DNA from 3 places in the Mesorhizobium sp. M0045 genome. Region 1 is predicted to be linked to each of the others. Evidence: predicted binding sites of a transcription regulator. Region 1 holds the regulator's gene; each other region holds the start of a gene.

Region 1 (7,337 bases):
GTAGCGGTCGAGCAGCACGCGGCTGACACGTGTGTCCTCGCAAGCGACAATATCGGCGGCGGCGAGCGTTTCCAGCGCGCGTAGCGTGATGTCGGCGAGATTGCCGATAGGCGTCGCCACCAGGTAGAGCGCCGGCTCGAGCGGCCGGGCGGCGATTTCGGTCTGCCCGACCACATAACTGCGTTTGGCCGATTCGCCGGTCACCTGCACAACTCCGTTCGACCCTGTTTGGCACGGCTCACGCTTGGTTGCAAAAGCCTGGGTTGCAAAGGCCCGGGTTCCAAAAGGGATGCCGACGTGAACCAGCCGCCATGCCTTCGCCATAGTAGGGAACGAAACCGTTGCCGGCGAATTTTACACCTGATCTCGGGAGGAGCAGGATGAACAGCCTGACCATACAGGACGTTTTCGAACCCTACTATGCCGGCCGCAAACGCTTCGCCGCGCCATACGACAAGAGCCTGCCTGCCGAAGCCGCAGATGGCAGAGCCAAGAAGCTGCTTGCACGCCAGCGATCGGCCGAGAGCAAGCAAGCAAACGAAACCGACCGCACGATGGAGCACTGACCGGACGATGCCCAATCGCTTCGACATTTTCATCACCCGCCTCGAAACAAAAAGCGCCCGCGATGGCGCAGCGCCACATTCCACAGACGACCAGCACCGTGCCTCGCGCGACAAAAGCGAGATCAAGCCGGCCCGTTCCGGAGAGACCAGCGAAAAAGATCGCGCCAAACACCACCATAAGCACGAGGCTTGACCCCGCAAACCTTAGCGATCGGTCGAGACAGTTCTCGAAGCGCGGTTGCGAATGCTCTGCGATGTATCATTCACCTAGATACTTCGAGACACAGGCCTCCAGCAGGCCCACCAGAGCCGGGTCTATGAATGCATAGTCGTCGGGAATAGCGAGGCAGATTACTCGAGCCTTTTTCAGGCTTGTCTTGAATTTCTGCTGCAGTTTGGCGCGGTGCGTTTTTTCCATCACGAAGATGATGTCGGCCCAGGCGACGAGTTCATGCGTCAACGGAATGTCGGCGTCGTGATTAGTGCCGGCCGAAGCGACCTCGATGTCCCGCCGCTTGGAAAACACCTGCTCCGCCGTCGGGCTGCGCAAGCGATTCTGGCTGCAGGTGAAGAGAACGTTCTTCAACGTGCTATCTGGCCAAATCCGCCACGACCGCATCGAGCACGATCATGCCGGCCGGCGTGGCGCGCAGGCGGGCATTGCCGATCGGTGCCACCAGGCCTTCGTCCTGCAGCACCGACAGCCGTGCCGTCGACAGGCCGCGCCCTGAAAATGCCTCGTAGCGGGAAAGGTCGATGCCTTCCGCCAGCCTCAGCCCCATCAGCAGGAACTCGTCGGCCTCTTCCGACCGCGTCAGGATTTCGCCGCCGGTAACGCCATGGCCCTTGGCCTCGACCAGATTGGCCCAGGTCTCCGGCATTCTCTCGGCGATCGTCACCACGCGGCGGCCATTTTCGACGAACCGGCCATGCGCGCCGGGACCGACGCCGACATATTCGCCATAACGCCAGTAGGTGAGATTGTGCCGGCTTTCGGCGCCGGGCCTGGCGTGGTTGGAAATTTCGTAGGCCGGCAGTCCGCGCGCGGCGGTGATCTCCTGCGTTAACGCGTAGAGATCGGCGGCAAGCTCATTGTCTGGAATGATGAATTTCCTTGCCGCATGCAGTGCATGGAACGGCGTGCCTTCCTCGATGGTCAGCTGATAGAGCGACAGATGATCTGCGGCGTGGCCGATCGCCTGCTCGAGCTCCGCCTGCCACGCTTCCGGCGTCTGACCGGGTCGCGCGTAGATCAGGTCAAACGACAGCCGTGGGAATATCTCGCGCGCCAGGCTGATCGCATGCAGGGCCTCATCGACATTGTGCAAACGGCCGAGGAAGCGCAGATCCTTGTCGTTCAGCGCCTGCACGCCAAGCGACACCCGGTTGACGCCGGCCGCGCGATAGCCGCGAAAGCGCTCGGCCTCGACCGAGGAGGGATTGGCCTCCAGCGTCACCTCGATGCCATCAGCCACCGTCCAGTTCTTCGCCACTGCATCCAGCACCGCCGCCACGGTCTGCGGCTTCATCAGCGAGGGCGTGCCGCCGCCAAGAAAGATACTGGTCACCTCGCGCGGTCCGGTGCGGCCGCGCATCGTCGCTAGCTCGGTCTCGAAGGCGCGGGCAAAACGCTCCTGGTCGACCGGCTGGTGGCGGACATGGCTGTTGAAGTCGCAATAGGGGCATTTGGCCGCGCAGAATGGCCAGTGGACGTAGACGCCGAAACCGGGGCTGCGGTCGAGCAGCATGGTCATGCGCCGGCCAATCGGGCTTGCGCGAATTTCTGGAAAGCACGGGCACGGTGCGACAATGCGGTTGGCTGGCCGGGCTTCCAGCCATGCTTTTCCTCCGCGCTCATCTCGCCGAAGGTCTTTTCGAACCCATCGGGCAAGAACACCGGATCGTAGCCGAAGCCGAGCTCGCCGCGCGGCGGCCATACCAGCGTGCCCTCGACCTCACCGCGAAAATATTCCGCCTGGCCATCGGGGAAGGCAAGGCAGATGACCGCGACAAAGCGGCCCTTGCGCTGGGCAGGCGTGATCGCGCCAACTTCTTGCAAGGCCACTTCCGTGCGCTGCATGGCCATGCCGAAGTCGCGGGAGCCGTCCGGCGTCTCGGCCCAGTTGGCGGTGTAGACGCCGGGTGCGCCGTCGAGCGCATCGACACACAGGCCGGAATCGTCCGACAGTGCCGGCAATCCAGTTGCCTTGGCGGCGGCCAAGGCCTTTATGAAGGCGTTCTGCTCGAAAGTGGTGCCAGTCTCGTCCGGCTCCGGCAAGCCGTATTCCTTTGCGGACTTCGCTTCTATGCCGAATGGCGCCATCAGATCGGTGAATTCGCGCAATTTGCCGGCATTGTGGCTTGCGACGACGATCTTATGCCCGTCAAGCGAGTGAACAGTTGGCGAATGCATCAGATGCCCCAAATTCTTGGCTCGGCGAATTCGATCGAATTGCCCGAGGGGTCGCGAATATAGATCGAGCGACCGCCCTGAGGCCATTCGAACTCACTTTCGATGGCGATTTTCTTCGCCTCAAGATGCGCTTTCCAGCGTGGGATTTCATCCGCGCTTGCGGCGAAGCAAAGATGGCCCTCGCCGACCGTGCCATGCGGCGGCACGGGCAGCTTGGCGCCGGCCCGCGGCGGCACTTTGGTCGCCTCGGCATTGAAGATAAGCAGCACGCCGTCGCCGCAGCGGAAGAAGAGATGCCTGCCGTCGACCTTACCGAGCAGATCGAGCCCGAGGACGCCCGAATAGAACCGTTCCGCGGCAGCAAGGTCCGTCACGTAGAGTGCTGATTCCAGGATTGCGGAAGGAGTCACAGGATCGCCAATCTGTCCAATATTGACCGCAGCTAAGCCACGGCCATCTGCTGCAAGCTGACCAGGCGCTGAATGCCTTTCTTGGCGAGCCCCATCAGCGCCGCGAACTGCTCTTCCGAGAACGGCTCGCCCTCGGCTGTGCCCTGGATCTCGACGATGCCGCCCTTGCCGGTCATGACGAAATTGGCGTCGGTGCCGGCCGAGGAATCCTCGATATAGTCGAGATCGATGACCGGCTGGCCATCATGGATGCCGCAGGAGATCGCCGCGACGTGATCCTTAAGCACCTTGCCCAGGCTCGCCATCTGGCGAGCTTCCATCCAGCGCAGGCAGTCGTAGAGCGCCACCCAGCCGCCGGTGATCGAAGCGGTGCGCGTGCCGCCGTCGGCCTGGATCACGTCGCAGTCGACGGTGATCTGCTGCTCACCGAGCGCCTGCAGATCGACCACGGCGCGCAGGGAGCGGCCGATCAGCCGCTGGATCTCCAGCGTGCGGCCGCCTTGTTTGCCGGCCGAAGCCTCGCGGCGCATGCGCTCGCCGGTCGAACGCGGCAGCATGCCGTATTCCGCCGTCACCCAGCCCTTGCCGGAGTTGCGCATCCAGCCCGGCACCTTTTCCTCCAGGCTGGCCGTACACAGCACATGCGTGTCGCCGAACTTCACCAGGCACGAGCCTTCCGCATGCTTGGAGACGCCGCGCTCGAAGGAGATGGGGCGCATTTCGTCGAATTGGCGTTTGGAAGGGCGCATTCAGGCTTCTTTCTTTCTTCGGAATCTTGGCCGGGGAATCTTGGCCGGCTTGTAGCCGCACGGGGCGTGAGGCGCAAAGGAAAATGGACCGGTTGCGCCGACGCCGCGGAAGTCTATATCTTCGGACCGGAGGTTTTTGGCTCGAATGACCAAGGTAGTCGATCCCGGTTCGCAGTCGCCAGTGCTCTCGTCGCCGGCACTTCAACCGCCCGCGCTTCAATCGCTCGATATGCGTTCGCGCGACATCTTCCGGCGCATCGTCGATTCCTATTTGAGGGATGGCGAGCCGGTCGGTTCGCGCAGCCTGTCGCGCATCCTGCCGTCATCGCTGTCGCCGGCCACCATCCGCAACGTGATGAGCGACCTCGAGCACCTCGGCCTGATCTACGCGCCGCACATCTCGGCTGGCCGGCTGCCGACCCAGGCCGGCTTGCGCTTCTTCGTCGATGCATTCATGGAACTCGGCGACCTCTCCGACGAGGAGCGCCGCACCATCGAGGCGCAGGTGCGCGCCTCCGGCTCGGGCGCGACGCTGGAGCATATGCTGACCGAGGCCAGCCAGATGCTGTCCGGCATGTCGCGCGGCGCCGGCCTCGTGCTCGCCGCCAAAAATGAGGCGGCGCTGAAGCACATCGAATTCATCCAGCTCGAGCCGACCAAGGCGCTGGCCGTGCTGGTCTCGCAGAACGGCGACGTCGAAAATCGCGTCATCGATCTGCCCGCCGGCATCACCGTCTCGCAATTGCACGAAGCCTCCAACTTCCTCAACGCCCATATCCGCGGCCGCACCCTGGCCGAGGCCCGGGTCGAAATCGCCCGCATCAAGGAAGAGACCAGGGCAGCCCTCGACACGCTGTCGCAGGATCTGGTCGAGAAGGGCCTGGCGGTCTGGGCAGGCGCCGAAAGCGGGGTGCCTGGGCGGCTTATCGTGCGCGGCCGCGCCAATCTCCTGGAAAACGTCACCGCCCAGGCCGACATAGAATTGCTGCGGCATCTGTTCGAGGATCTGGAGACGCAGGATGGGCTGATCCAGCTCCTCGACCTCGCCGAGGAAGGCCCGGGGGTGCGCATATTCATCGGTTCGGAAAACAAGCTGTTTTCGCTGTCGGGCTCCTCGCTGGTGGTGGCACCCTATCGCGACAAGGACGCGCGCGTCGTCGGTGCGCTCGGCGTCATCGGGCCGACGCGGCTGAATTATGCGCGCATAGTACCGATGGTGGACTATACCGCCCAGCTGATTTCGCGCATGCTGCGCTAGGAGCCGCCGCGGCCTGCCGCAAGGAGAAAAAGAATGGCGCTGGAATCGTTCAAGGCCCAGATCAGCCTGCTGCTCGAGGAAATGGTCAATCAGCCTGAGGATCAGCACGAGGTGCAAGAGCAGTTGCGTGAGAAGCTGCAAGAGATGCGGGCCATGGGCCTGCCGCTGCCGGCCGATCTGGTCGCGCTGGAAAAGCGCCTCGACGACGACTTCTACGCCTCTGGCAACTGAACGGGGTTCGGCTTCAAATCCTCGTGTGCTGGACCACCGCTTGGAACGACCAATGCCTGATCCCGTTTGCCCTCTTCGAGGCAAACCTCGGAGGACGTTAATGATCCGATCTGGCGGCTTTGCGGCCGTTGCCGCTGCCCTCCTTGTCGCGACACCGGCAGCCGCCCAGCAGGCGGATCAAAAGGTGCTCAAAGGCGAAGCCGCTTTTGGCGATTGGCACGCCGACAGGCCTGGCGTCCGCCGCCTGATCGGGCCGCAAGACATGCCGGCAGCCGACCCCGCTCAATCCGCTTCGAACGGCGGCGGCGTGGCGGAACGGCCCGAAAGCGCCGAGCCAGAATTGCCGCCGGGCTTTTCGGCCGAAATGATCGCCTCCGGACTCTATAATCCGCGCGTCGTTCGCGTCGCTCCGAACGGCGACCTGTTCATCGCAAACGGCCATGCCGACCAAATACGCGTCTACCGTCTGGCCGAGGGCCGCGCCAAACCCATCGAGAAAGCGATTTTCGCCCAAGGCCTCAACTATCCATACGGCATCGCCTTCTATCCGCCAGGCGGCAAGCCGCAATGGGTCTATGTCGCAAACAGCGACAGCATCGTCCGCTTCCCCTATCGCGACGGTGACCTGAAGGCGTCCGGTAAACCAGAAGCCATTGTCGCCAAAATCCCGTCGGGCGGTCACTCGACCCGTGACATCGCCTTCTCGCTTGACGGCAAGACGCTTTTTTTATCGGTTGGCTCGGACTCGAATGTCGCCGAGGACATGGACAAGCAGCCGGATGGCGGCCTCGACGCCTGGGCGAAATCAAAGCCGCTCGGGGCGGCCTGGGGCCCCGAGGAAGGCCGTGCCGATGTGCTCGCCTTTGACCCGGACGGGAAAAATCCCCGAACTGTCGCCACCGGCCTGCGCAACTGTACGGGCATGACGGTGCAGCCCGCCAGCGGCGCGTTGTGGTGCGTCGTCAACGAGCGTGACGAGCTCGGCGACAATGTGCCGTTCGAGTTTGCAACTGAAGTCAAGGACGGTGCGTTCTATGGTTGGCCTTGGTACTACATCGGCAATCACGAGGATCCGCGCCATCAGGGCGAGCGGCCAGACCTCGCCGGCAAGGCCACTGTCCCCGACGTGTTGATGCAGGCGCATTCGGCGCCGATGAACATAGCCTTCTACGACGGCGAGAACTTTCCGGCGGATTACCGGGGTGATGCTTTCGTCACCATGCATGGTTCGTGGAACCGTGGCGCCAGGACCGGCTACAAGGTGGTGAGGCTCAAATTCAGGGATGGCAAGCCGACCGGCGAGTATGAGGACTTCATGACCGGCTTCGTCATCTCGAACGACGCCGTCTGGGGCCGCCCGGTCGGTGTCGCCATGGCCAAGGACGGCTCCCTGATCGTCACCGAGGACGGTAACGGCACCATCTGGCGCGTTACCTACGAAGACGGCCGCTCCTGAACGGCGGCGTCGCCTGCTGCGCTGGCGCAATCGAATTCGGCCCGAGGGAATTCACCCAACTTCAACATTGTGCGACAAGCGCGAACCATGACGCTCACCGGGTTCCTCGCCTATAGCGCCGCCCTCGGCATCGCCGCAGCCATCCCCGGCCCAGGCGTCACCGCGCTTGTTGCGCGTGCGCTGGGTTCCGGCTTCCGCTCGTCGCTGGCCATGTCGTTCGGGCTGATGCTCGGCGACCTGACCTATTTAACTGC
Region 2 (7,337 bases), on a different contig from region 1:
ATGCCCGGAGGATTGCGGCTATTGTAGCCAGTCGGCGCATCACGAGACCGGCCTGAAGGCGTCGAAGCTGATGGAGGTCAGGCGCGTCATCGTCGAGGCGAAGAAAGCGCGTGACGCCGGCGCAACCCGCTATTGCATGGGCGCGGCCTGGCGAAACCCCAAGGCGCGCGACATGGATGCGGTCGTGGCGATGGTCGAAGGCGTCAAGGCGCTGGGCATGGAGACCTGTATGACGCTCGGCATGCTCGATCTTGAGCAGGCCGCTCGAATGAAGCAGGCTGGTCTCGACTACTACAACCACAACATCGATACGTCGGAACGCTACTATAGCGAGATCATCAGCACGCGCAGCTTTGCCGACCGGCTCGAGACGCTCGAGCACGTTCGCCAATCCGGCATCAAGGTCTGCTGCGGCGGCATTGTCGGCATGGGCGAGGAGCCGGTGGACCGGATCGACATGCTGGTGACGCTGGCCAATCTGCCGGAACATCCGCAAAGCGTTCCGATCAACATGCTGATTCCGATCGCCGGCACCCCGCTTGCCGACGCCAAGCCGATCGAGCCGATCGAATTCGTGCGCGTGATCGCGCTGGCGCGCATCATGATGCCGAAATCGCATATCCGACTTTCGGCCGGCCGCACCGCCATGACCGACGAGATGCAGGCGCTGTGCTTTTTTGCCGGTGCCAATTCGATTTTCGTCGGGGACACGCTGCTGACGGCGGACAATCCCGGCGAGGACAAGGATACCCTGCTGTTCCGGCGCCTCGGCATCGAGCCGATGGAACTCGAGGCGCAATGAACGGGGCACCGCTTGCCCGCTATGAGGCGACCTTGCAGGGACTGGCGCGCAAGGACCGGCTGCGGACGCTGAAGCCGCGCGCCGGCCTCGACTTCTCGTCGAACGACTATCTCGGGCTTGCCGCCTCCAAAAGACTTGGCGAATCGGTTGCGGCGGCGATCGCGCGGGGCACGTCGGTTGGCGCCACCGGGTCGCGGCTGTTGCGTGGCAACGCGCCGGAGCATGAGGAATTGGAGGCAGACGCGGCGGCATTCTTCGGGACCGAGCGCGCGCTGTTCTTCGGCAGCGGCTACATAGCCAATTTCGCTCTGCTGACCGCCCTGCCGCAGAAGGGTGACCTGCTGATCCTCGACGAACTTGCCCATGCCAGCATGCGTGAGGGTGCACAGGCCGGGCGCGCCGAGGCCAGGCTGGCCGGGCACAACGACGTCGACGCTGTCGAGGATGTCATCACCCGCTGGCGCGCCGAAGGCGGCATGGGGCGCGTCTGGATCGCGGTCGAAAGCCTTTACAGCATGGATGGCGACCGCGCGCCGATGGAGAGCCTCGTCGCGCTTGCCGATCGGCACGAGACGTTCCTCGTCGTCGACGAGGCGCATGCCACCGGTGTCTGGGGACCGGATGGCCGCGGCCTTGCCGCCGCTTTCGAGGGCCGGGACAACATCATAGCGCTCCATACATGCGGCAAGGCGCTCGGCGCTTCCGGCGCGCTGGTCACAGCGCCGCGAACGCTGTGCGACTATCTCGTCAACCGATGCCGGCCATTCATCTACGCTACTGCGCCATCGCCGCTGATGGCGGTCGCGGCGCGCGAAGCGCTCGCAATGCTCGCCGACGAGCCCATGCGCCGTATTCAGCTGCATGAGCGGGTCGCTTTCGCGAGCCGCCAGTTGGTCGAGCGCTGCGGCGTAAAGCCCAGCGGCTCGCAGATCCAGCCAGTTGTCATCGGCGACGTCAGCCGCGCAATGGCGGTGGCGGCGGCACTGCAGGCCCGCGGCTTCGACATACGCGGCATTCGTCCGCCGACCGTGCCCGAGGGCACGTCGCGGCTGCGCATCTCACTGACGCTCAATATCGGCGAAGCCGACATTTCCGCCATGGTCGAGGCGCTGGTCGAGGTGTTGGCCCAAACATCACCGGAGGCGATATGACCCAACGCATCGTCATCACCGGAACGGATACCGGAGTTGGCAAGACCGTGTTTGCGGCTGGGCTCGCCGGTTTGCTGGACGGCTTTTACTGGAAACCGGTGCAATCGGGCCTCGACGGCGAGACCGACAGCGAGGTTGTCGCGCGGCTTGCCGGCTTGCCCTCAGAGCGCGTGCTGCCGGAAGCCTACCGCTTGCGGAGCCCGCTGTCGCCGCATCGTTCGGCCGAGATCGACGGCGTGGCGATCAAGGCTGCCGATCTTGCTTTTCCCGTCCTACCGACGCCGCTCGTCATCGAAGGCTCCGGCGGCCTAATGGTGCCGCTCAACCGGCGCACAAGGTTAATCGACATCTTCGCTGAATGGCGGCTGCCCGTTATTCTGTGCGCCCGCACCACACTCGGCACCATCAACCACACCTTGCTATCGGTCGAGGCGCTCCGCGCCCGCTCCATCCCGTTGGCGGGCATCGCTTTCATCGGCGAGGAGATGGCCGATACGCAACGGACCATCGTGGAATTCAGCGGTGCGCCGCAGCTCGGCAGGCTGCCGCACCTCGATGTGCTGACGGGCAAAACACTGAGGGACGCAATGGTTGCCGGCTTCGCCTTCGCCTCGATTACTGGAGGTGACTGATGTCGCAGTCTCATGTGTGGCATCCCTTCACCCAGCACGCGCTCGAGCCTGCGATCCCAGAAATCGTCCTGACTGAGGGCGCCTATCTCCACAGGGCCGACGGCGCCCGCATCCTGGACGCCATCTCCTCCTGGTGGGTCGTCACACATGGCCACCGCCATCCCCGCATCATGAAGGCAATCGAGACAACCGCGTCGAGCCTCGACCAGATTATCTTTGCGGGCTTCACGCACGAGCCGGCAGAGCGCTTGGCCAAGGCGCTTGTCGGCCTCGCTCCCGCTGGACTCGACTGGGTGTTCTATTCCGACAGTGGCTCGACCTCAGTCGAAGTCGCGCTGAAGATGGCGCTCGGTTATTTCCGCAACATCGGCGCGCCGCGCTCGCGCATCGTCGTCATGGAGCACAGCTATCATGGTGACACGATTGGAACGATGAGCGTCGGTGCGCGTGGCGTGTTCAACGCCGCCTACGAACCCTTGCTGTTCGAGGTCGACATCATCCCCTTTCCGGCCGCGGGGCACGAGCAGGAGACGCTGGATCGTTTCGAGGCTGTGACCCGCGATCGACGAGCCGCAGCCTTGATCGTCGAGCCGCTGGTGCTGGGCGCCGGCGGCATGCTGATGTATCCAGCATCGGTTCTGGCCGAATTGAAGAAGATCACTGAGGCCTCCGGCTCGCTGCTGATCGCCGACGAGGTGATGACCGGCTGGGGACGCACCGGAACCATGTTCGCCTGCGAGCAGGCATCGATTTCTCCAGATATCCTGTGCACCTCCAAAGGCTTGACCGGCGGCACCATCCCGCTGGCCGTAACGCTTGTCACCGATGCCATCTTCCGGGCGCACTATTCCGAGGACCGGAAGAAGACGTTTTTCCATTCGAGCTCCTACACCGCCAATCCGATTGCCTGTGCGGCAGCACTCGCCAATGTCGAGATCTGGCGCGACGAGCCAGTGGCCGGGCGGATCACGGCCTTGAGCGTGATGCAGGCCGTCGGGCTTAGACGCTTTCGGGACAATCCATATTTTGCCGACTGTCGAGCCACGGGAACGATCGCGGCGCTCGACCTGCGAACCGGTTCCGCAGGTTATCTCGCCGAGATTGGTCCGAAGCTGCGCGCTTTCTTCCTCGAGCGCGGACTGCTTGTGCGCCCGCTCGGCAATGTCCTCTACCTTCTGCCACCCTATTGCATCGCAGGCGACGAGCTCGAACGACTCTATGACGCCATCGAGGAGGCCGGGGAACGCTTCGGGTCCAGGCCATGAGCAAGTCGTCGCGCATTCTCGGACTTGGCCATCACGTGCCTGGGCGCAAGGTGGCCAATGCCGAGATCGAGAGCAATCTCGGCCTCGAGCCGGGCTGGATCGAAAGGCGTACCGGAATCCGTTCGCGCTTCTGGGCAACGGACCAAGACACGCTGTCTGGCTTGGCCACGCAAGCCGGCGACATGGCTTTGGCGAACGCCGGTATTGCGCGCCACGACATCGGTCTGCTGTTGCTTGCCACCTCGACGCCCGACCATCTTCTGCCGCCAAGCGCGCCGCTGGTCGCACACAAGCTTGGCCTTGGCCGCGCAGGCGCGGTCGATCTGACCGGCGCCTGCGCCGGCTTCATCTATGCGCTCATGTTTGCGGACGGGTTCACCCGCCTGCATGGCAAACCAGCGCTGGTCATCGCCGCCAACATCCTCAGCCGCCGCATCAATCCAGCCGAGCGCGCGAGCTCAGTCTTGTTCGCCGATGCCGCCGGCGCCCTGGTGATCGGTCAGTGCGATGATGCTGATCGGGGCATTCTCGGTGCCTCGGTGGCTTCGGACGGCTCGCGCTACGGGCTGATCCAGATTCCCGCAGGAGGAAGCAACACGCCGTTCCATGGCGACCTCGACCTCGGGCAGACCCGGATGACGATGACCGACGGGCCCGAAGTGTTCGCAAAGGCCGTCGAGATGATGACCGATTGCTCGACAACCGCGCTAGCCACTGCGGGAGTGCGGCCACACAATGTCGGCCGGTTTGTGCCGCATCAGGCCAATACTCGGATTTTCGGCGCGGTCGGAAGAAACCTTGGCATTGCGGACCAAGCAATTGTCAAGACGATTGCCGAATACGGCAACTCTTCGGCCGCGACGGTCCCGCTGTCGCTCTCGCTCGCCAACCAGATGAAGCCATTCCAGCCAGGAGAGAAAATCCTTCTGGCGGCGGCGGGTGCGGGTCTCAGCGGCGGCGCTCTCGTGGTTGGAATCTAGCCGGCCGGCTCACGCGCGCAGGATTGGTCATGAATGGCAATAGGAGCAACAGAACCAATGCCAAAATGGCCTTCTGAAGCTCGACATGACCAAGCTGACGCAGCACGACCCGTGCGAGCCTCTGGATGAGTTCAAATGCAACACCCGTCGTACCATCTGAATAAAGCTCAATTACAAAGGGTGAGCCGCCCCATATATGTCGGATACCCGACATTGTTCACTAAAAGGCTCGATGCTTACACGCTCTTTGCTGGCTGCTCTTTGCTGTCTTCTCTTTTCTCTTTGCTCTTTGCTCTTCCGTCTTGACTAGCAGGAGCCTGCGGCCTATCTCACTGCCGCGTTAGCACTCGCTTCGGCTGAGTGCTAGGCATGCTCCGGCAACGGAGCACCGTTCAACATCCGCACCAGGGAAATCCAAAAATGGCAAAGTCGAAGTTCCGCCCGCTTCATGACCGCGTGGTCGTTCGTCGGGTCGAATCCGAATCCAAGACCGCGGGCGGGATCATCATCCCCGATACGGCTAAGGAAAAGCCGCAGGAAGGCGAGATCATCGCCGTCGGTTCCGGCGCCCGCGACGAGGCCGGCAAGCTCGTCCCGCTGGACGTCAAGGCCGGCGACCGCATCCTGTTCGGCAAGTGGTCGGGCACCGAAGTCAAGCTCAATGGCGAAGACCTTCTGATCATGAAGGAATCCGACATTATGGGCATCATCGGCTGATTATCGGCCTCACCGTCAACTGAATTTCGGGCTTGATCGCAAGCCCCTGCCAGGAGCTAAAAAATGGCTGCCAAAGACGTAAAATTCTCCCGCGACGCCCGCGAGCGCATGCTTCACGGCATCAACATCCTCGCCGACGCGGTGAAGGTGACCCTCGGTCCCAAGGGCCGCAACGTCGTCATCGACAAGTCGTTCGGCGCACCGCGCATCACCAAGGACGGCGTCACCGTCGCCAAGGAAATCGAACTTTCCGACAAGTTCGAAAACATGGGCGCGCAGATGATCCGCGAAGTTGCTTCGAAGACCAACGACATCGCCGGTGATGGCACCACGACCGCGACCGTTCTGGCGCAGTCGATCGTCCAGGAAGGTAACAAGGCGGTTGCCGCCGGCATGAACCCGATGGACCTGAAGCGCGGCATCGACCTGGCCGTGACCGAAGTCGTCGCGGCTCTCGGCAACGCTGCCAAGAAGATCAAGACCTCCGAGGAAGTTGCCCAGGTCGGCACGATCGCCGGCAATGGCGATGCTTCGGTCGGCTCGATGATCGCTGAAGCGATGCAGAAGGTCGGCAATGAGGGCGTCATTACCGTCGAGGAGGCCAAGACCGCCGAGACCGAGCTGGAAGTCGTCGAAGGCATGCAGTTCGACCGCGGCTATCTCTCGCCCTACTTCGTCACCAACGCCGACAAGATGGTTGCCGAGCTCGAGGACGTCTACATCCTCCTGCACGAGAAGAAGCTGTCCAACCTCCAGGCGATGCTGCCGGTTCTCGAAGCCGTCGTGCAGACCTCCAAGCCGCTGCTCATCATCTCGGAAGACGTCGAAGGCGAGGCTCTGGCCACGCTGGTCGTCAACAAGCTGCGCGGTGGCCTGAAGATCGCCGCCGTCAAGGCGCCGGGCTTCGGTGATCGCCGCAAGGCCATGCTGGAAGACATCGCCATCCTCACCGGTGGCCAGGTCATTTCGGAAGACCTCGGCATCAAGCTCGAGAATGTCGGCCTCAACATGCTTGGCCGCGCCAAGAAGGTGTCGATCTCCAAGGAGAACACCACCATTGTCGACGGCGCCGGCAAGAAGGACGAGATCCAGGGCCGCGTTGCCCAGATCAAGCAGCAGATCGAAGAGACCACGTCGGACTACGACAAGGAGAAGCTGCAGGAACGTCTGGCGAAGCTCGCGGGCGGCGTCGCGGTGATCCGCGTCGGCGGCGCGACGGAAGTCGAAGTCAAGGAAAAGAAGGACCGCGTCGACGACGCCCTCAACGCGACCCGCGCGGCCGTGGAAGAAGGCATCGTTGCAGGCGGCGGCGTCGCACTGCTGCGCGCTTCGGCCAACATCAAGGTCACCGGCGTCAATGCCGACCAGGCTGCCGGCATCAACATCGTTCGTCGTGCACTGCAGGCTCCGGCCCGTCAGATCGCTTCGAACGCAGGTGCGGAAGCTTCGATCGTTGCCGGCAAGATCCTCGACAACAAGGGCGCGACCTACGGCTACAACGCCCAGACCGGCGAATATGGCGACATGATCGCCATGGGTATCCTCGATCCGGTCAAGGTCGTGCGCACTGCCCTCCAGGACGCGGCCTCGGTCGCCGGCCTGCTCGTCACCACCGAAGCCATGATCGCGGAGGCTCCGAAGAAGGAGTCAGCTGGCGGCGGCATGCCTGGCGGCATGGGCGGCGGCGGTATGGGCGGCATGGGCGGTATGGATTTTTAATCCAGCCCCTATCAACTTACAGCGGACAGGGCGGCAGCAATGCCGCCCTTTCCTTGTGTGCCGAACATGAT
Region 3 (7,337 bases), on a different contig from region 1:
CCGAGAAGGCTGGCGAGGCCAGCACCAGGGCGCGAATGTCGGGCGCGTAATCGTGCACCCAGGCGGCGGCAAGTACGGCGCCGAAGGATTGCGCGATCAGCGCGATGTCGCGCCGGGCAAAACCGTCGCTGTCGATCTCGCGCACAAAACAATCGATGTCGCGCACCAGCGCGGCAAACGACGGCGCATAGCCGCGTTCGCCGGCGGAGCGGCCATTGCCGCGCGCGTCCCACGCATAGAAGGCGTGGTCGGGCATCTGGAACTCGTCGACCAGATGCGCCATACGGCCGCCATGCTCGTGGCCGCGGTGGAACAGCAGGATGGCGCCCTTGGGGTTTTCCGACAGCGCCGGCCAATAGCGATAGAAGATCTCTGTGCCATCGTGGCTCTTGAAGCTGCGCTCCTGCGCCACCCGCTCGATATTGACTGAAGCCACGGCGGCAACCGTCTGTTGGTGAAGCATATTGTTCTCCCTGGCGAGACCGGAATTCAGCTACCGCTCCCGTTAAGGCCGCTGCGTATCCGGTTGATGGCGGTCGCCAGCGAGAGTGTAGCCATGGCCGGAAACACGAGCGGCGTGAGCGCCGGGACCCACAGGCCGGACGCGATAAGCACGGCGAGGATGCCAAGCGCCAGCGCCCGGTCGCTTTTGCCGAACGGGCCGGCATAGTTGCGCCCAGCTCCGGCCGCGATGCCGAGCACGCCGGCGAATTCCGCGATCATAGCCGCGATAGCGAATGCAACGACGCCCCAGGCAGGAAAAATGACGGTAAAGGCCAGGATCAAAGCGAGATCGGAGACGACATCACAAAGCTCGTTGAGATACATGCCGAGCGTCGAGGCCTGGCCATGTTCCCTTGCGAGCATGCCGTCAATGGCGTTTAGCGCCATTCGCGTAAACAGCACGAGCGGCATCAGCAGAAAGACCGCGCGGCGGCCTGCAAGGGCTGCCACCGCAAGGCCGGCGGCGAGCGAGAGGGCAGCGGCCAGCAGTGTGATCTGGTTGGCGGTGACGCCGGCCTTGGCCAGGCCGTCGGCAAGCGGCCGCAGCCTGGCCTGGAAGGCCGGTTTCAGCGCATAAAGCGTCGGCATGTGCGAACCCCCCGGCCGCGGTGCAAATGATGTTGGCGAGGATGGTCAATTGGCGCGCAAGACGCAAGGGCGGCGCCCTGCCACTTTTCGACATCCGGATATGTCGGCGCTAGCTTTTCCTGTCATTGTCGACCGGGAACCGTGCTGGCAAGCTTTCTTCGGCCGTGGCCCAGGCGCGACTATGATAACGCCGCAGGACGAGAATGCATGTCGCGAAGACCGCCAGCCCGCAAATCACGCCGGGCGACATGCCTCCGCCGAAAGCGGACTTAACAACGATGCCGGTGAAGGCGCCGGCGATGGCGCCGTTGATCGTGCCCACCATCCCAGCGGTGGTCATGAAATATTGCAGCGGCGAGGGGCGGAGGCCCTTGTCGACCAGCACCGCCGAGAGGTCGTCATGCGTGGAGTTGACAAGGTATCTTTGCAGGACCGGCGCCAGCTCGACGAAATAGTGGCGGATCCTGGCCATGCCGCGGGCATGCACCATGTCCTCGATGGCAACCTGCACAGCGCGCACGAAGGTGACCAGGCCGATGAAGAAAAGGCAAGGTAGCAAGATAAGGCTGAACAACACGAACGGCCTGCCCATCTCTGTGACCTGGGCGACGAAGGACAAGGCAATCGTTGCGCTCGAGACCGAGGTCAGGAACAGATTGGCTCGCTGGTTCGCTTCCTGAATGGTCGCGGCGCGAGCGTTTTGCAGCACGACATGCTCGGTCGTCAGGCACCGCAAGACTTGCTGCGCCTGGTCAGGCGGAACCGGAGCGGGTCATCGACATTGCCCGCTTCTGCCCGCCGGAACCGGCAGGGCAGAAGCGGGCATCGTCCTGCTGCGAGCCATCAGGACTTGCCGTTGCCGCCGTTGATGGCGATACGCTTGGCCTTGGCCTGAGCGCGATCCTTCTGCGGCAGCGTCACGCTGAGCACGCCGTTCCGGAACGCGGCGTTCACCTTGTCTTCGTCGACTTCGTAGCCGAGCGGGATACGCCGCTCGAAACGGCCATAAAAGCGTTCGGAGAACTGCCTGTCCTTGTCCTCGGTCTCTTCACGCTTCTCGCCGCGCAGCGTCAGCACGCCGTCATCGAGCAGCACCTCGACGTCCTTCTCGTCCATGCCGGGGATCTCGGCGGTGACGCGGATTTCCTTTTCACCATCGGAGATTTCGACACTCGGCCAGCCGGCGCGGGCAGCGGCGAAGCCACCGAGCGACGGCAGCCTCGTGTCGAAGCCGCGGAACGCCTCGTCGAACAGGCGGTTCATTTCGCGATGCAACGTCAGGAAGGGATCGCGATCGCCGCTGCGGAACAGGCTGGGGGCCTGATTATTCTCCCGGCCCCAGGGAATGAGATCACGAATAGCCATTGCATAGTCTCCTTTCTCGACTGGTTCGTTCAGGCAGCCTGCTTGTTTGCTTCGACCTGCGCGGCCTTCGGCCCGGTCTTCGGCGAGGCGACATCGGTCGCGATGGCGATGCGCCGAGGCTTCATCTCCTCGGGCACCTCACGTACCAGATCGATGCTGAGCAGGCCGTTGTCGAGCGAGGCGCCTGCGACCTTAACGTGATCGGCAAGCTCGAAACGGCGGGTAAAGGGCCGTGTGGCGAGGCCATGATGCAGATACTCCGCGTTGTCCGGCTCCTTATGCTGGCCGGAGACAATCAGGAGGTTGGGTTCATGAATGATTTCGAGGTCGTCCTCGGAAAAGCCAGCGACGGCGATAGTGACGCGGTAGTTGTTCTCGCTGCTGCGCGCGATGTCATAGGGCGGCCAGGCGTCGAAAGCCTGCGGCGCATTTTCCAGCAGGTTGAAGACGCGGTCGAAGCCGATGCTCGACCGATAGAGCGGGGAAAAGTCGAATGCGGTTCTCATAGCTACATCCTCCATCGAGCAACATAGATACGAGGAGCGCCAAAGAGCTGGCGCTCCCTGGTTTCGCCGGCCCCATTTCGGCGACCGGTGCCATCGATTTGGTTATTGTCCGCCGCAAGTCAAGACCCCGATGGCTCTCGCGTTGCCGGTTTTCGGGCCGGTTTTTGGTCGGTTCGGCGAGGCTGCCAATCTACTTGTGAGAGATGTCCGGCAGGAGATTGCCTGTTTGGCTTCAATCGCCAACGCCGAGTTCCCCGGCCGGTTATTGTCTGCCGCAGGTCAAGACCCAGATTCTTGTGTTGCCGGGCCCATTCCCGGCACTCGCAGATGGAGCTGACCATGACACGCGACGAGATCATTTCCGTGCTGGGCCCGGTCGACGACGCCGTTATCGCCGACATTGCGGCGACGGACGGGACGGTCCAGGAATTGCGTGAGGCCCTGGCCTGGATCGCCGCCGACGAGGCGCTGGTGAACGAAGGCCGACCGCTGCCGACGGCAAGAGTAGCGACGCTGATCGAACTGCTGCAAGGGCCGGACGAGGAGGAATAACCGCTGTTGCCGCGATGCTCTTGAACCGCGCAAAGGGACGAACCATGTCCTTCAGCGGCGCCGGCTGGTCGCCGGTGCCGCCAGCATGACGTTGCTTGCTCAAACAAGAAGACGATCAGAAAACAAGGAGGAAGTGATGGACGACGTCCGCTTCGCCGAGCCGATCACGTTGAAATTCCAATCCAGCGAGCGCAAGGTCGCCAGTAGTTGGGAAGCCATCGAATGCATGCGTCAGCAGTGGCCGGACCGTGCACTCGGCCGGATTTGGCGCGCCGCCTATCGGGCCTGCCGCGACGCGCTCGACGGCTGGCGCAGCGCGCGTGATGCGCGCAAGGCCTTCGTCAGGGCGGCGCGCAACGCGGGATTGCTCGCCTGCGAGCCTGTCGACCACGCCCGGCTAGCCCGGACCCCTCCGATATTGTGAGATCCAAAACAAGTGGGGGGAGATGCAACTGCCCTTTCCCCCCTCGAGAGACTTTGTCCGCTGTCTAGCGGCAGATCGGCTTGCTCCTCAATGGACGGTGATAATGCCGTTTACGGCCCGCCATTCGGAGGGCTGGATCAGGTGGTGATGGGCGACGCGCACCGAATGCAGCGGGCCTTCGATTTCGCGCTCCCAGAAATCGAGGAAATGCTTCAGCGTCGGGAAATCGGGGGCAATATCGTATTCCTGCCAGATATAGAGTTGCAGCAGGCTCCGATGATCGGGCAGGCGGTAGTGGATCTCCGCCGTGGTAAGACCAAACCCTTGCATCTGGAGCTGAAAGTCCCTGCTGGGCATGCGATCGTCCTTTCCGTTGAAATCTCGGTCCGTTGAAATCTCGGTCTGCAAAACGCCTCGCCTTCCACATAGGTTCCCACCGCCACGAGCGGCTCCGAACGGGCGGCATTTTGAAATATCGCGCCAAAATTTGAGCCGCACTTTAGCTGAGAGCGGCTAATGTGCGAACGATTACAGTGCATTGGCACTCTCATGCGTCGAGTGCTAAAATTTTTGAGTGACCCTCTTGAAAGCAGAAAAAAGCGCGACTAGTTCGTATGCGCGCGATGCCTGATGAAGGGGTCGCGCACCCCGTGCCGGGCCGATATTGCCGGTTCGGTCAGGAGGATCTTCGAAAATCTGTTTGTCCCGAGAGGAGAACGACATGACGTTCCGTCCATTGCACGACCGTATCCTGGTCCGCCGTATCGAGGTCGACGAGAAGACCGCCGGCGGCATCATCATCCCCGACACCGCCAAGGAGAAGCCGCAGGAGGGCGAGGTCATTGCCGCCGGTCCAGGCGCGCGCGACGACAGCGGCCAATTGCAGCCGCTCGACGTCAAGGTCGGCGACCGCATCCTGTTCGGCAAATGGTCCGGCACCGAGATCAAGCTCAATGGCGAGGATCTGCTCATCATGAAAGAGAGCGACGTGCTGGGCGTTATCGAGGGCGCCGGCGAGATGAAGAAGGCTGCCTGAGTGAGCCTGAGCAAGCATTCCAGTCAACGAAGCTGCCTATCGAAGGAGTGATCCAATGGCTGCCAAAGATGTGAAATTTCATACCGAAGCCCGCGAGAAGATGCTGCGCGGCGTCAACATCCTCGCCGACGCGGTGAGGGTGACGCTCGGTCCCAAGGGCCGCAACGTCGTCCTCGACAAGTCGTTCGGCGCCCCGCGCATCACCAAGGACGGCGTCACCGTAGCGAAGGAGATCGAGCTCGAGGACAAGTTCGAGAACATGGGCGCACAGATGGTCCGCGAGGTGGCTTCGAAGACCAGTGACGTCGCCGGCGACGGCACCACGACCGCGACCGTTCTGGCGCAGTCGATCGTCCAGGAAGGCGCTAAGGCGGTTGCCGCCGGCATGAACCCGATGGACCTGAAGCGCGGTATCGACAAGGCGGTCGAAGCCGTCGTCGCCGAACTCAAGGCCAATGCCCGCAAGGTGACCAGGAACGACGAAATCGCCCAGGTCGGCACCATCTCGGCCAATGGCGACGCCGAGATCGGCCGCTTCCTCGCCGAAGCGATGGAAAAGGTCGGCAATGAGGGCGTCATTACCGTCGAGGAAGCCAAGACCGCCGAGACGGAGCTCGAAGTCGTCGAAGGCATGCAGTTCGACCGCGGCTATCTCAGCCCCTATTTCATCACCAATCAGGACAAGATGCGCGTCGAGCTCGACGAGCCCTATGTGCTGATCCACGAGAAGAAGCTGTCCAACCTGCAGGCGCTGCTTCCGGTGCTGGAGGCGGTGGTGCAGTCGTCCAAGCCGCTGCTGATCATCGCCGAGGACGTCGAGGGCGAGGCGCTGGCGACGCTGGTCGTCAACAAGCTGCGCGGCGGCCTGAAGGTCGCGGCCGTCAAGGCACCGGGCTTCGGCGATCGCCGCAAGGCCATGCTGGAGGATATTGCCATCCTGACCGGCGGCACGGCAATCAGCGAGGATCTCGGCATCAAGCTCGAGAACGTCACGCTCAACATGCTCGGCCGCGCCAAGAAGGTGGTGGTCGAGAAGGAAAACACCACGATCGTCGACGGTGCCGGCTCGAAGAGCGAAATCCAGGGCCGGGTCTCCCAGATCAAGGCGCAGATCGAGGAGACCACCTCCGACTATGATCGCGAGAAGCTGCAGGAGCGGCTGGCCAAGCTCGCCGGTGGCGTCGCCGTCATCCGCGTCGGCGGCTCGACCGAGGTAGAGGTCAAGGAGCGCAAGGATCGGGTCGACGACGCCATGCATGCCACCCGTGCCGCGGTCGAGGAGGGCATCCTGCCCGGCGGTGGCGTGGCGCTGCTGCGGGCGGCAAAGGCGCTCGACAATATTCAGGTCGACAATCCCGACCAGAAGACCGGTGTCGAAATCGTGCGTCGCGCGATCGAAGCTCCGGTGCGCCAGATTGCCGAGAATGCCGGCGCCGAAGGCTCGATCATCGTCGGCAAGCTGCGCGAAAAGCAGGAGTTCTCGTTCGGCTGGAACGCGCAGACCGGCGACTATGGCGATCTCTTCGGCCAGGGCGTCATCGATCCGGCCAAGGTGGTGCGCACCGCTCTGCAGGATGCCGCTTCCGTCGCCGGCCTGCTGGTGACGACCGAGGCGATGGTGGCCGAGAAGCCGAAGAAGGAAGCTGGCGCGCCGGCAATGCCCGGCGGTGGCGGCATGGACTTCTAAAGCCAGGCTTCCAAAGCGCGACTTCGAAACGGCAGATGGACCGTGTCCGCCAAAAGCGGGCACGGTCTTGCCGGTCCGGGACTAATGCTGAGCAGGTGTTGCCATGGATATGATGGACAGTTTTGGAAAGATCGCGGCGCCGACCCGCCCGAAAAACGATTTCAACTATGAAGCCGACTGCAGGGCGGCGCTGGCGCCTTTGGTCGACGGCTTGCTGGATATGGCCGAGTCGGCCGGCTGGGACCGCCGCAAGGCGGCCTACACGCTGATGTTTCTATCGGCTCAACGCGTGGGGGCCGGCACGGAGGAGCGCAAATGATCGCGGCGCGGATGCGCGAATGCCTGCGCCTGCTGCGGTGGTCGGAAAACGATTTCGCCGAAGAGGCGGGATACCCGCTCGCCAAGGCAAAGGCGTGGCTCTACGGGCGCGAACATCCGCCGCTGGGCGTGGCGGCCTGGCTCGAAGCGCTGGTCAAGGTGCATCGGCTGCTGCCGCGGCCGGGCATGCCCCCGATTGCGTCCAACTCGCAGATCGGTGGCATCGTTCCGCAGGCGGCCCTCGAGGATCGAAGCGCCCGCGCGGTTGAGTTCCGAAAGGAGCCGATTGAGCCAGGAAAGGAGAGTGTCATGGATCGTGCTTCGTTCGACAAGCCGGTTACTATCCTCACCGGCCTC

What was found. The regulator HrcA, encoded in region 1, represses chaperone genes, less so after heat shock. The targets are predictions, from matches to a motif close to GTTAGCACTCNCNNNNNGNGAGTGCTAAC.
Region 2: groES (co-chaperone GroES) is a predicted target of HrcA. The motif match lies at 5,170-5,198, and genes of this name have one in related genera.
Region 3: NKJ72_RS01640 (co-chaperone GroES) is a predicted target of HrcA. The motif match lies at 4,477-4,505, and genes of this name have one in related genera.

Annotation. Positions count from the first base shown of each region.
Region 1 is NZ_JAMYUY010000005.1:51,965-59,301, reverse strand. Features, by position in the region: gene rsmI (16S rRNA (cytidine(1402)-2'-O)-methyltransferase) at 1-204, opposite strand, end outside; gene NKJ72_RS09725 (hypothetical protein) at 381-566, shown strand; gene NKJ72_RS09720 (hypothetical protein) at 574-759, shown strand; gene NKJ72_RS09715 (low molecular weight protein tyrosine phosphatase family protein) at 826-1,152, opposite strand; gene hemW (radical SAM family heme chaperone HemW) at 1,157-2,320, opposite strand; gene rdgB (RdgB/HAM1 family non-canonical purine NTP pyrophosphatase) at 2,317-2,979, opposite strand; gene NKJ72_RS09700 (VOC family protein) at 2,979-3,389, opposite strand; gene rph (ribonuclease PH) at 3,422-4,138, opposite strand; gene hrcA (heat-inducible transcriptional repressor HrcA) at 4,284-5,396, shown strand; gene NKJ72_RS09685 (hypothetical protein) at 5,430-5,627, shown strand; gene NKJ72_RS09680 (PQQ-dependent sugar dehydrogenase) at 5,728-7,083, shown strand; gene NKJ72_RS09675 (LysE family translocator) at 7,171-7,337, shown strand, end outside.
Region 2 is NZ_JAMYUY010000026.1:60,184-67,520, forward strand. Features, by position in the region: gene bioB (biotin synthase BioB) at 1-802, shown strand, start outside; gene NKJ72_RS27695 (8-amino-7-oxononanoate synthase) at 799-1,953, shown strand; gene bioD (dethiobiotin synthase) at 1,950-2,585, shown strand; gene NKJ72_RS27705 (adenosylmethionine--8-amino-7-oxononanoate transaminase) at 2,585-3,850, shown strand; gene bioZ (3-oxopimeloyl-[acyl-carrier-protein] synthase BioZ) at 3,847-4,830, shown strand; gene groES (co-chaperone GroES) at 5,251-5,547, shown strand; gene groL (chaperonin GroEL) at 5,611-7,266, shown strand.
Region 3 is NZ_JAMYUY010000001.1:327,207-334,543, reverse strand. Features, by position in the region: gene NKJ72_RS01680 (bifunctional alpha/beta hydrolase/class I SAM-dependent methyltransferase) at 1-463, opposite strand, end outside; gene NKJ72_RS01675 (CDP-alcohol phosphatidyltransferase family protein) at 490-1,092, opposite strand; gene NKJ72_RS01670 (hypothetical protein) at 1,202-1,801, opposite strand; gene NKJ72_RS01665 (Hsp20/alpha crystallin family protein) at 1,936-2,457, opposite strand; gene NKJ72_RS01660 (Hsp20 family protein) at 2,487-2,963, opposite strand; gene NKJ72_RS01655 (hypothetical protein) at 3,303-3,515, shown strand; gene NKJ72_RS01650 (DUF982 domain-containing protein) at 3,652-3,939, shown strand; gene NKJ72_RS01645 (usg protein) at 4,027-4,296, opposite strand; gene NKJ72_RS01640 (co-chaperone GroES) at 4,661-4,975, shown strand; gene groL (chaperonin GroEL) at 5,031-6,662, shown strand; gene NKJ72_RS01630 (hypothetical protein) at 6,766-6,981, shown strand; gene NKJ72_RS30940 (DUF982 domain-containing protein) at 6,978-7,337, shown strand, end outside.